Regions from separate parts of the Peribacillus sp. NPDC097225 genome, predicted to be linked through region 3. Evidence: riboswitches for the same ligand, from Rfam matches in the RefSeq annotation. Region 3 holds a riboswitch; each other region holds the start of a gene.
The links. Region 3 has a riboswitch for cobalamin ahead of ACIQXH_RS18680 (hypothetical protein). Riboswitches for the same ligand answer to the same signal wherever they lie in the genome.

Region 1: it holds a riboswitch for cobalamin, as region 3 does, so the genes downstream of both, ACIQXH_RS11200 (hypothetical protein) here and ACIQXH_RS18680 (hypothetical protein) in region 3, are expected to answer to the same signal.
Region 2: it holds a riboswitch for cobalamin, as region 3 does, so the genes downstream of both, metE (5-methyltetrahydropteroyltriglutamate--homocysteine S-methyltransferase) here and ACIQXH_RS18680 (hypothetical protein) in region 3, are expected to answer to the same signal.

Annotation. Positions count from the first base shown of each region.
Region 1 is NZ_JBIWDJ010000003.1:224,112-228,358, reverse strand. Features, by position in the region: gene ACIQXH_RS11220 (YheC/YheD family endospore coat-associated protein) at 1-57, shown strand, start outside; gene ACIQXH_RS11215 (YheC/YheD family endospore coat-associated protein) at 108-1,250, shown strand; gene ACIQXH_RS11210 (YheE family protein) at 1,311-1,514, shown strand; gene ACIQXH_RS11205 (hypothetical protein) at 1,573-1,764, shown strand; gene ACIQXH_RS11200 (hypothetical protein) at 1,794-2,018, opposite strand; cobalamin riboswitch at 2,247-2,448, opposite strand; gene ACIQXH_RS11195 (MBL fold metallo-hydrolase) at 2,540-3,361, opposite strand; SAM riboswitch class I at 3,688-3,797, shown strand; gene ACIQXH_RS11190 (methionine ABC transporter ATP-binding protein) at 3,867-4,247, shown strand, end outside.
Region 2 is NZ_JBIWDJ010000007.1:4,010-8,256, reverse strand. Features, by position in the region: gene metE (5-methyltetrahydropteroyltriglutamate--homocysteine S-methyltransferase) at 1-2,115, opposite strand, end outside; cobalamin riboswitch at 2,256-2,453, opposite strand; gene ACIQXH_RS16900 (potassium channel family protein) at 2,736-3,158, shown strand; gene bcp (thioredoxin-dependent thiol peroxidase) at 3,221-3,691, shown strand; gene ACIQXH_RS16890 (aminopeptidase) at 3,703-4,247, shown strand, end outside.
Region 3 is NZ_JBIWDJ010000010.1:9,498-13,744, forward strand. Features, by position in the region: gene ACIQXH_RS18670 (DUF58 domain-containing protein) at 1-1,133, opposite strand, end outside; gene ACIQXH_RS18675 (AAA family ATPase) at 1,133-2,089, opposite strand; cobalamin riboswitch at 2,278-2,497, shown strand; gene ACIQXH_RS18680 (hypothetical protein) at 2,660-3,205, shown strand; gene ACIQXH_RS18685 (ABC transporter substrate-binding protein) at 3,209-4,159, shown strand.

The DNA of each region.
Region 1 (4,247 bases), on a different contig from region 3:
TATGCCATTTATCTTACCGAACAGACGATTTCACAAACGATTGGTACACAGAAATGAACATTTTTTATGATGTTCCCTCTGAGAGATGGAGCCATAACGAGGAAGATATGCAGCTATATGCGGGAGCCGCGAATGAGGAAATCCCTTTTAAGCAGGACACCCAGGATCAGGCACTTTTTCCGATTACTTTATTTCCGGGAAACCGGGTGCTAGTCGTTGGTATCTTGACCTCTCTAGATCCAAAGAAGGAATCAGGTATAGGGGGGAATTTGACACTTTTTCAGAATTTATCTCAATATTTATCGAATCATGGGATATTGGCCTATGTATTCACGGTTGAATCCTTGCTTTCCAACTACATGAAAGGCTTCATCTTTTCTTCACAAACGAACACATGGAATGAGGTAAAATTACCACTGCCCGATATCGTTTATAATCGCATTCCCAAAAGGGGATTCGAAGCATCGGAAAGTTTTCAAGAACTCCTTTCCTTTTTTAAAGAACATCGCATCACTTTATTCAACCCTCATTTTTTGGATAAGTACTTGATGTACGAAGCATTGACGGAAGATGGATCTCTAGCCCGCCATCTTCCATCGACCATAGACCTATCCGACCCTACCCAACTAGCGGACTTCTTACATTTCCACAAACATATTTATTTGAAACCATGCAAAGGAAGCCAAGGTAAGGGCATCTACACCCTGCTAGAAAAACCTGATGGCACCCTCCAATTCAATAGCCTGAAACATCAGGAATTGTACCCTGATTTCTCCGCGTTTTGGGAAGCCAATAAGGCGTCGCTCAAAAAGAGGGGGTATCTGGCCCAACGAGCGGTCATTCCAAAGAAACTGAATGGACACCGATACGATTACCGTATTCTTGTTCATTATGAAAATGGGTTTTATAAAGTGACCGGCAAGGGCGTGAGGATGTCGCAAACCCAGGAAATCACAACCCATACGCCAAGGGGGGGAAAGCTTTTTCCCTATCAGCAGCTACAAACGAGGCCGTTAAACAGGAAGTTGGCGAACATTGCGCAAAGATGTGGAATCATCCTCTCCAGGAAGTTTGGCTTTCTTGGGGAATTCTCCATTGATATCGGGGAAGATACATCCGGTGCTCTATTCATTTATGAAGTCAATTCAAAACCCATGCAATTTGATGAAGAGGAAATTGAAGCGAGCCGCCTACTACATTTAAAAAACCTGTTCATTGAATTAACTTTTCCGAATCACATAAGAAAATAACCTCCATCCTGCTTTTTCCATTATAATGAAATGAGAAACAGCGATATGGAGGTTATACATATGATTACGCATTTTCAATGGAAGCCGTTGCACAAGAATTTACCTGGCTGGAAGATTTCCTTTTACTTCAATAAATTGGCCGTCCAAGCCCTCTATCATAAAGATGGGTCCATTGAGTGGTTAACCAATCCGCCTGTAGAGTCAGAGGAAGAAAAACTCAAGGGCATGATTCATGATTTAATGGTGTACCACGTGTACGACTAAATAGAATAAAGAATCCCTCTTTGGCTAACACTAATAAAAAGCCAAGGAGGGAGTTCATTTGGATAAAGAAAAGATTACATTTCTGAAGGATACCGAGTATGACGGTAAGGATTCTGTATATCTCGATATCGATCGTATCATCAATGAAGGACTTGCTGGCGGAAACGTCTATGAAGCCGCGGACACCTTGAACATTGAGGAAGCCCATGACTTTCATGATGAAACGGAACCGAACATCAATAAAGATTGAAAACAAGAGCTTCCCTTATGGGCGGCTCTTTACTTGATTTCTTGATAGCCGAATATTTCTAGATTCACTTGGCTAAAGGCTCTTTCAAGATTTGCTTCGTATTCTTTCCTATCTTCTACGTTTTTGCCATGAACCTGGATTTCCTCAATCAAGCTTGCTCGGCAATCATCTAAAGATATCATTTCTTCCACACAAAAGTTACGCATGATTTGCGCTTTTAAATAGTCCGTAAAATGCTCAACTGTACCAAACAATGATATGGCCCCCTATGATAGCTGTCCTGTCTAATTAACAGGATTCTTTTTGAATGTTGTCCAATATGGACTTGTAAAAAACAAAAAACAACTTCCCATTCAGAAGTTGTTAGAGTGCAAACGAAACATAACAAAAATGACCATGATTCCCCATTTTTCTACAAAAATAAGAAAGCATGTTCTTGCTAATTTTTCGCACTTAACACCCCCTATCCTCGTAGGTTTCTGGCGTTGTGCTAAAAACGGGCAGGTCTCCTGGCTCATGATCATCGCTTTTCGAACCTTCCCATCTTTTCTTGCAAAAAAGACAGTGGCATTCCTTCGAATCGCTCTCATTTACAGTTGCGGGACAGCGTCGGATTCTAACCGACTTCCCTTTTAAGCAGATAAGCTACATGTTCTTATCTGCACCCATTTCTAGACGAAATACTATTTTTCAGTTTAACTGTATCAAATTTTCACTAGGATTACAATGAGGCTCCCGCCTTGTTCTTCGACCCTATCCCCCATCCTCTTATTCATCATTTCTTCCTTTCCTCTGAATACAACCTACTCTCTTTCAGTATCGATGTAATGATATGCTCCGAATCCCATTCATGACCGGATATCTCGATAAGCGGATACCGATTAGGCAACACGTTTTGCTGAATTTCATGGACTTCCAATCCTTGATCATGCAAACGCAAAATTTCACCGCGCAGATTTTCCAAGTAGCTGAGCTTTCTTTCAAACATTTCCTTCCCGTTCGGGACATACCCGGCGTGGCAGCAAAAGACCTCTACAAAATCATACCGAAGCAGTTTCTTGATGGATTCCATGATGAACGGAATTGATTCCTCCCTTAAAACGAGCTTTGTTTTCGGCGTTACAAACAGGTCACCCGAAAACAGCATGCCATTACTATGATTCAGGTAAACCATATGGTCCCTCGAATGCCCTGGTGTAAAGATTGGCTCCCATGTTTGAGTGCGTGAATGGACGACCCCTCCCAATGGTTCTGCCTTGAAGGCATCCCTGTCTCCCCAAAAAACTCTGCGGTAATCGGGATATTCGGCATCCTTTGCACAAATATCGAGGGACATCGGATGAATATAGATGGGGACGTTCCTATGTTCCTGTATCCATGCGGCCCCACCCGTATGGTCTTCATGATAATGCGTCAGCGCCACCATATCATAATCAGCGGTTTCAAAGAATGGAGTAAGTTCCTTCAACAAGATTTTTGCCCCCGTATCAACTAACATGCCATCGGTTAAGAACACATTCACGCTCATGCCTGATTTGTTTCCTTCCGGTGTCCCTTTTACGCAAACCACATCGTTTATCGTTTTCATTTCCAGCATGACTTTCCACTCCAATCATTTTTTTGGAAAACCTCATCATCCTTTATTTTCTAATTCACTTACAATAAATGTATTATCTCTCCATACTTTTTACAAGTATAATATTTTTTCTAATGATGGGAGTGATCAAAGTCCATATTCTTACGCAGACAGGCCATGTAAGATCCGGGACGTTCCGTGTAACTTAGCAAATGGCCACTATAATCTGGGCAAGTAGATCGTTTGATTCATAATCTTGATAAAATTCAAAAAATAATTGACATTACTGTATTTAACAAATAATATAGATTATATTAAAAAAATAATAAAATACTAAAATAGTAATTAACTTATCAAGAGTGACTGAGGGACCAGGCCCTATGACGTCCGGCAACCGCCCCACATCGGGAATGGTGCCCCTTCCTGCAGAATGAAATACCATTCTGAAAGATAAGACGGGATATAATTTCGCTGCCTCTTTCTGAATGATAGAGGTAGCTTTTTTATGTATAAGGAGGATAGCATCATGATTGAAATTCGTTCAGTTCGAAAGGAATATATCTCGAAGAATACCCGAGTTATCGGAGTGGATAATGTATCTTTAACCATTCAAACGGGGGAGGTTTATGGGATTGTCGGGTATAGCGGCGCGGGAAAGAGTTCATTGATTCGCTGTCTGAATCTTCTTGAGCGTCCGACCAATGGTAGCATCATCATCGATGGCGTCGACTTAACAACCTTATCAAGCCAGGAGCTTCGCAAACAACGCCAGAAAATCGGCATGATATTTCAGCATTTTTCCCTAGTCAGTTCCAAAACGGTTTTTGACAATATCTCCTTCGCCTTGAAAGCCGCCCATCAACCAAAGGAGGTCATTACTAACCGCGTTCTGGAACTTTTGGATATC
Region 2 (4,247 bases), on a different contig from region 3:
AACGCGAGGGCTATGAATATCATACACACCAAGGCCGATTCCTTTTTCATATGTTTTCTCCTCGAATGCGGAAGCGAGCTCGCCGTGGCTGCGGGACGTTTCAATGGAAATCACATCAGCGTCCAGGGAAGAGATGACATCCATGAAGCTATTGAAATCACAATAGCACATATGGGTGTGAATTTGTGTTGTGTCTTCGACGCTCGAAGTGGAAATCAGGAATGAATGGACCGCCCAGTTTAAGTACTCATCACGGTCGCTTTTTTTCAATGGAAGGCCTTCACGCAGGGCTGGTTCATCGACTTGGATCATTTTGATCCCTGCTGATTCCAGTGCCTCTACTTCTTGTTTCAAGGCCAATGCCAATTGATAGCAGATATTTTCCCGTGAAATATCGTCACGGACGAACGACCAGTTCAGAATCGTAACAGGACCGGTCAGCATTCCCTTCACCGTTTTTTTCGTCAAGGCTTGTGCATACACACTTTCTTTGACCGTCATCGGATCGATGAAATGGACATCTCCATAGATAACGGGAGGTTTGACACAGCGGGAGCCGTATGATTGAACCCAGCCTTTTTCAAGGAAGACGAAGCCGCCCAATTTATGGCCGAAAAACTCGACCATATCGGTTCGTTCAAACTCGCCGTGCACAAGGACGTCCAATCCGATTTCTTCCTGGATATCAATCCATCTGCCAATCTCCTCGTTCACGAATGCTTCATATTGATCAGCCGTCCATTCACCGCGTTTGAATTTCCCGCGGGCCTGTTTAACTTCCGCGGTCTGCGGAAAGCTTCCAATTGTCGTGGTTGGAAGGAAGGGCAGGTTGAAATACGCCTGTTGTTTTTGATAGCGCTGTTTAAATGGCAGGGTACGGCCATGGGATTGCTGCTTCGCCTGTTCGACAGCGGATTGAACGTCTTTATGGTTTCTGGCCTTTGAATTATTTAAGGTCTGCCATGCAGCTTTGTTTGCCGTCACCTTTTCTTCGATTGATTCTGGACCTTCGTTGTTTCCTCTGACCAAAAGTGTGATTTCTTCTAGTTTCTCATCAGCAAAGGCAAGGGCTTCTTTCACTTCGCTAGCCAGTTCTGTCTCGTTTCGAACCGTCACTGGAACATGTAGCAGGGAGCAGGAAGGTTGAAGCCAAATTCGATCTTCGGCTACGTGTTTCGTAATGGACTCGACCAACTTGATTTTTTTCGTCAAGTCAGAAAGCCAAATGTTTTTCCCGTCAATCACACCGGCCCCAAGTATTTTATCTTGCGGGAAACCGACTGTTTGAAGATTGCTGAGATTTTTTCCTTTGTCATGGACCAAATCAAGGCCGATTCCTTGAACGGGCAAGTCGATCACTTCTTGGTAGTGTTCTACAGCATCAAAGTATGTTTGCAGCATGATGTTCAGGTTGGGGACAGCTTCGTTCAATTTTTCATACAGGTATGTAACAGTTTTCATCTCGTCTTTGGAAAGGGAAGAAACAAGGGAAGGTTCATCGATCTGCACCCACTTCACGCCTTCTTGTTCCAGCTCTCGCAAAATTTTTGTGTATAAAGGCAACAGGCTCAGGATGATGGCCGGAAGATCACTTTTTTCATAGCCCTTTGACAAAGAAATGAATGTGTAAGGTCCGACTATAACCGGTTTCGTATCGATTCCTAGTTTTTCCTTGGCTTCGCGGTAAGCGGCGAGCGGCTTGTTTTCTGTCAACGTAAGCTGGGACTGTTTTAGCTCTGGAACGATATAGTGATAATTTGTATTGAACCATTTCGTCATTTCGGAAGCGACTTCATCCTTGTTCCCACGGGCCATTGAATAATAAACGGAAAGGGGGACCGTGCCACCCTTATAAGCCGAATAGCGTTCTGGCACCAGGCCGAACATGACGGACATATCGAGCATTTGATCATATAACGTAAAGTCGTTGACCGGGATGATATCGATGCCTTGATCTTTTTGTTTTTGCAAATTGCCTAAACGGATCGCTTCCAATTGCGCCATGAATTCCGTTTCATTTAATGTTCCAGCCCAATAGGCCTCTAATGTACGTTTCCATTCACGATCTTCACCGATTCGTGGGTACCCTATATTACTACTTTTCAACACATCCATCTCCTTTTAATGAAATAACAACAAAAAAAGCACCCCTAACCGTCAAAAGAGAAAGTTAGAAATGCTTAAAATAAAGGGGCACGAAAATACCCCTTATCATTATAAGGTCCCTAACACTTCCCTATCTCCCGTAGGTTAAAACAGTGTTGTCGAAATAGGCAGGTCTCCTGACTCAGGGAACTCTTACTTAGCACTAAGAGCCTTCCCAATCCAAAAGGACCAGTGGCATCAAACAAAAGCGCTATACATTCCCATTACAGTGGCGGGACCGTGCCGGAATTACACCGGACTTCCCTTTTAATCCTAAAAGCTTAGGAACCTATCTCCACATATGAAATTCATAAAAAACTCCGTCCGCATAAACACGGACGCTGAAATTTACAAAATATTATAAAAACTTAACCCATCTTAGCATACCCCGACCAAATGGGTCAACAAGGAAAAAGTCGGGAAATGGGGTCTGACCCCCACCATGTGGCACGAGATCCCATGCTGTATCTATGTTTCCTAGATGGTGCAGCAGCTGGGAAATAGGGTCTGACCCCTAAAACGAGCATATATTGACTCGCAAAAGAGTATGTATAAGGGAAGTGGGTTGTTTTTGAAATGAGGCGTGGGGGATGACCTTTTATATTTTGATTGTGGGGATTATCTTTTGCATGGTGATGAGCATTCGGACCTTATTTCTTTCTGAGTCGGAGGCAAAGAAGTTTTCTCTTGAAGATATGCTGTGGCTCGGCAATTTATATGCGACATTATTAGTCGGTTTTGCACTGATTTATTTATTATACGAGCTTCAGAATCATTCGGTGATTCTTGATATGGGCAATCGCTTGGATGGGACCTTTTCCGAGCAGCTGAAGACTTCATTTTATTTTAGTGCGATGACGATGTTCTCCGTCGGATACGGGGATATCTCCCCAATCGGTATTGGCCGGATGATCGCGACAATCCAAGCATTCATTGGCTATACGCTACCTGCGGCATTTGTGATCAGGGCTGTCATCGATTTTGAACAGAAGGAAAGAAAGAACAAGAAATGAAAGTTGTGTTTCTTTCAATTATTGGGTACGCTTACCATGATGAAAGAAATGGAGGGTTTAGAATGACGGTCGAAATTGGAGAAAAAGCACCAGACTTTCAATTACCAGCAAACAACGGAGAACAAGTTACCCTATCAGGGTTCAAGGGTAAACACGTTGTATTATATTTTTACCCAAAAGACATGACACCCGGTTGCACGACGGAGGCTTGTGATTTCCGTGATGCTAATGAACAATTCGAAGAGCTTGATGCTGTCATCATAGGCATTAGCCCGGACCCGGTAACACGTCATAAAAAATTCATTGAAAAACATGGGTTGCCTTTCCTGTTGCTTGCTGATGAAAAGCAAGAAGCCGCTGAATTATATGGCGTATGGAAATTGAAAAAGAACTTCGGTAAGGAATACATGGGCATTGAGCGTTCGACTTTCCTGATTGATAAGGAAGGAACGATCGTTAAAGAATGGCGTAAAGTCAAAGTAAAGGGCCACGTCGAAGAAGCGTTGGAAACTCTTCGTGACCTAGAAAAATAAGGTACAGGCTAATGAAGGATGAGCGACTTATCAAGCTTGCCAAGCAGCTGATTCATCATTCACTGAGGCTGCAGGCGAAAGAGCGGGTCTTGATCCGTGGGCCTGTTGCAGCAAAGGCCCTATTGAAGGAACTGATTGACGAAGCCTATAGAATGGGGGCCTATCCTTATGCGGAACTTGAAGATGACGAAATTACCAGTCATCTGCTAAAAGGGAATGTTAAGGAACAGCTCGATACCTTATCGAAATGGAATTATAAGAAATACGAAGATGTGGATGCAGTCATCATCATATCGGGCGATGGAAACGAAGGGCGAGGAGTGAGTGTCCCTCATGAGAGATATCGCCTTCAGGAGGATGCCATGAAAACGTCCACCATGTTCTTCGTCAATAACCGGCGCTGGGTGTTACTGAATTATCCGACCATTGGTTCTGCAAAAAAATCCGGCATGAGCCTTGAACAGTATGAAGATTTCTTGTTAAACGTGTGCACACTGAATTATCACAAAATGGAAAAGTCCATGAAGCCTCTAAAGGATTGGATGGATCAAACGGA
Region 3 (4,247 bases):
AAGAAGACCAACTTTATTCCACGAGCCAACGCCACCGACTTCGCACGTATTTCCTCACCCGTGAAGTCTCCCTGACTTTTCACGCAAAATACCGTCATCGCTTTATTTCCGGTAAATGCATTCCAACCTTCTATCTTTTCCATCGTTAATTCGGACACAATGAATATTACAGAAGCGTTGGATGGTACAACTCCCTTGTTCTTCTTTCCATTCCAGACGCTTGTATGTGTGGCCCTTGATTTTGCAAGACGGTAAAAGAGTCTTCTCCTCTGTTTACTGCCTCCTTTAGCCGGTACGACCTCCATTGATCCCGTACTGGTTAACCCAACATCCATACCCTTCTTTATCAAGGCATGCACCAAAGAGGCCGCAAGTACGATAGCTTCTTCGAAGAAGGGAGAGGCGTACTCATCAAGCATAATAAATACATCGCAGTTTTTCTGCACTTCAAATTCCTTCGTCATGATTTCACTTGTTCGGGCCGTTGCCTTCCAATTTATCCAGGATAATTGATCACCCGGCTGATACTCCCTGATTCCGGACACGACCGAATGTTCCCGCTGTATTTTTTTCGTCGTACCAACTTGTCCTTGATCGAAGACATGCTCCAACTGTTTATAATTCAACTCCTGATAAGCCGGGAAAACGGTGAGTTTCAAAGGGGCATGCACTGTCGCTTCTTTTTCATAGAGTCCAAAGAAGTCCCCTATTTTGAAACGAACCGATTGGATGACATGTTCTCCTCTTGGCAGATTCTCCAGGGTATATGTCAATTGGAAGGATTGTTTAAATCCTGGAAAAACCAATGTTTTCTTTTCCAGTTCCATCGGCAAATCCTCTTCTACCACCATATATAAAAGAGGCAGTCTGTTTTTCCGGGAGAATACCAATGTCATATCTACCGACTCTCCGGCCTGGCATTCGTGTTTACTAATTCTTCTCTCCACTTCAAAAGCCTGAAGTGGATAAAACAGCAGAATCATAGAGTACGCACCGAACGGCAAAAAGGTATAGAAAATGAACCAACTGATAAACCCGCCTTGAAACATCGCAAAACAAAAGGAAATGAGCATAAGCACTATGATCCCACAGACATTCCTGTTTTTCTTCAGTATGGTAAGCACATTCCGCATTAGGTCACGGCCCTCTTCACGGGTACCTGCGTCGTAGCCACTATCTCATGTATCACCATGTCAGCATTCACCCCCGAGTAATTCGCTTCCGGATTAAGGATTAGCCGATGGGTAAAAACGAACGGAACCAAATGCTGCACATCATCAGGTAGAACGTAATCCCTTCCCTTTAGGAGCGCATAGGCTTGGGCTGCCTTCATTAGGGCAATCGATCCACGTGGGCTCACCCCAAGATATACACTTTCATGCTTACGTGATTGATTGGCTAACTCGACGATATACGTCTTTATCGTATCATCCACGATCACGGCCTTTGCCTCTATCTGCAAATCTATCAGTTCCTCTAACGAAATCACGGATTCCAATTCTTCAATCGGAGCCGTATATTGGGCCCGATGCAACACTTCTATCTCTTCTGCCACTTCCGGATACCCCATCTTCATTTTCAATAAAAAACGATCTAGCTGTGCTTCTGGAAGTGGGTATGTGCCTTCGTAATCAATTGGATTTTGAGTGGCCATGACGAAAAACGGTTGTTCCAGTTTCCTTGTCACACCATCCACCGTCACGCTTGCCTCTTCCATTCCTTCAAGTAGGGCGGATTGCGTTTTCGGCGATGTCCGATTGATTTCATCGGCCAAAATAATATGGCCCATGATTGGCCCCGGTCTAAAGATGAACTCTTGTTCCTTCGGATTGAAAATCGATACCCCCGTTACATCGGACGGTAGCAAGTCAGGCGTGAATTGAATCCGTTTGAAATCCGCCCCGATGGACTTCGCTAGCGCCCTGACCAAGACGGTCTTCCCAACGCCCGGGACATCTTCCAATAAGACATGTCCACCAGAAAGGAGCGCCACAAGACTTAGTTCTGCTATATCTCTTTTTCCAATAATGACCTTTTCAATGTTTTCCAAAATCATATCCAGTTTCTGATTCACTTGTTTATAAACCATTCTCTACCTCCCATGATTATGTAAATCACTCATGCTTAACCCTTATTTATTCGACATCCATTTTACATTAACCTCCAATTTATCCTTACAAAGTGAGTTTACTAGAATAATACCCCTATAAAAGAGATTTCTTGAAATCTTTTCACTATTTAAGTAATTAATTATGATAGACTGGTACTAAGTGAATATAAACCTTGCAGAAAATAGGTGCTGACTTGTCAGCTTAATAGGGAATTCGGTGTAAAACCGAAGCTGTTTCCGCAACTGTAAGTGCTAATGAAATAAGAAATATGCCACTGTTTGTGAATGAATCCGCACGCACGATACCATTCATTCAATCCAAATGGGAAGGTTCTTAGAGTAAAATGATGCACGAGCCAGGAGACCTGCCTTTTTTTTATCGTATTTTGCTCTTCGGAAGTTAGGAGGATTGTACGGCAATCTTCCATCTTTTTTTCCGTTCGAGATACATAGATGATTGTTTGCCGACCAATACCTTTGGTCGGCTTTTTCTTTTGCGCCGAAAAGCAATACGAAGGTCATTCACATTATTAAAAAGGAGGAAAAATTATGGAAAAGAAGGATGCCCGCTTTTTATGCTACCCATTCATGCGCGAATCAGTTTCAACCGTTGATTATGAAATTCGCACCGATTCATTGACGACTCAAATGGGACTGGCAGCGTCGTTCACGAAAGAGATTCCTGAAGTCTACAGGGATTTATTGGAACTGTTGCCGATGGCTTATCATTTAAATGGTTCTGCCCGGGGGAAATTGGCCATAACCGAAGACGGTCTAAACCGCCTAAGTGAAATCTATGACTATTATGTCGCTGAAGTGAAAGAACGCATCGAAACATTTGTGCTACCCCAAGGATCGACGGCAGCCTGTATTTTGCATACTTGCCGTAGTGAAGCCAAGAAATCCGTCCGTGCCTTGCATAAAGTCAGTACGGAAAAAGATGTGCCCGCGATTCTTTTTGATTATGCTCATTTGCTTGCCAATGTTCTATTCGTGATGGCTGTCTATGTCAATAAACAACTGGGTGTCGAAGAGATTCCCTTTATCAGCAAATCCTATCCAACCAAAACAATGAAAAAGAAAACGGAGGAATAAAACATGATAAGAACAGTAAGATCCAGTTGGATTGCCCTTCTGATGGTCGCCCTTTTCCTTACAGGATGTGCCTCGAATGATGATCAGAAATCGATAGAGAAAAAAGATCCTGCAACAACTGAAGAAGTCAAATCCTATACCGTCACCGATGATAGTGGAAAAGAAATCACATTTGATAAGGTTCCGGAAACGGTCGTTTCACTTCAACCCAGTAATACGGAGATTTTATATGCCCTTGGTGTAGGGAATAAGGTGATTGGAGCGACAGATTTCGATAACTATCCTGAGGAAGCTAAAGATGTCGAGCGTGTCTCTGATTCGATGACGATCAATTCCGAAAAAATCATCTCTTTGAAACCGGATGCCATCATTGCCTACACAATTGGCGATGAAGCAGCATTAAAGCCGCTTGAAGATGCGGGAATTCCCATTTTCATTATTAAATCAGCCGTGACCTTTGATGATGTATATAGCGATATTGATCAAATTGCCAAAGTCATGGGCGTAACGGACCAAGGGGATGACCTAGTCAAAAACATAAAAAAACAAATCAAAGATGTTGAAGAAAAAGTGGCGAGTGTCGATTCTAAAGAAAAAACATATTTCGAAATCAGCCCTTCTCCGGAAATCTATACAGCGGGAGCTGAAACCTTCCAGCAAGAGATCTTGGCGTCTGCCGGTATCGAAAATATCTTTGCCGACCAAAAGGGCTGGGCGAAAATAGCAGATGAAGAAGTCGTCAAGCGCAACCCGGATGCCATCATCACAACCGTAGGCTATGTGGACAATGCTGTGGATGAAATCAAATCCCGTAAAGGTTGGAAAGATGTCAGCGCCGTGAAGGAAGACCAAGTATATCAGCTTAGCGAAGACGTCATGTCACGTCCCGGACCGCGTATCGGAGAAGCCGTAGAACTAACTGCAAAGACCATATATCCGCAATTATTCAAATAAAGACACACTCAAAAGGGGTAATTACGCCGAAATCGTATATATAATAAAAGGCGGAAACGTTGATTTAACAACATTTCTGCCTTTTATT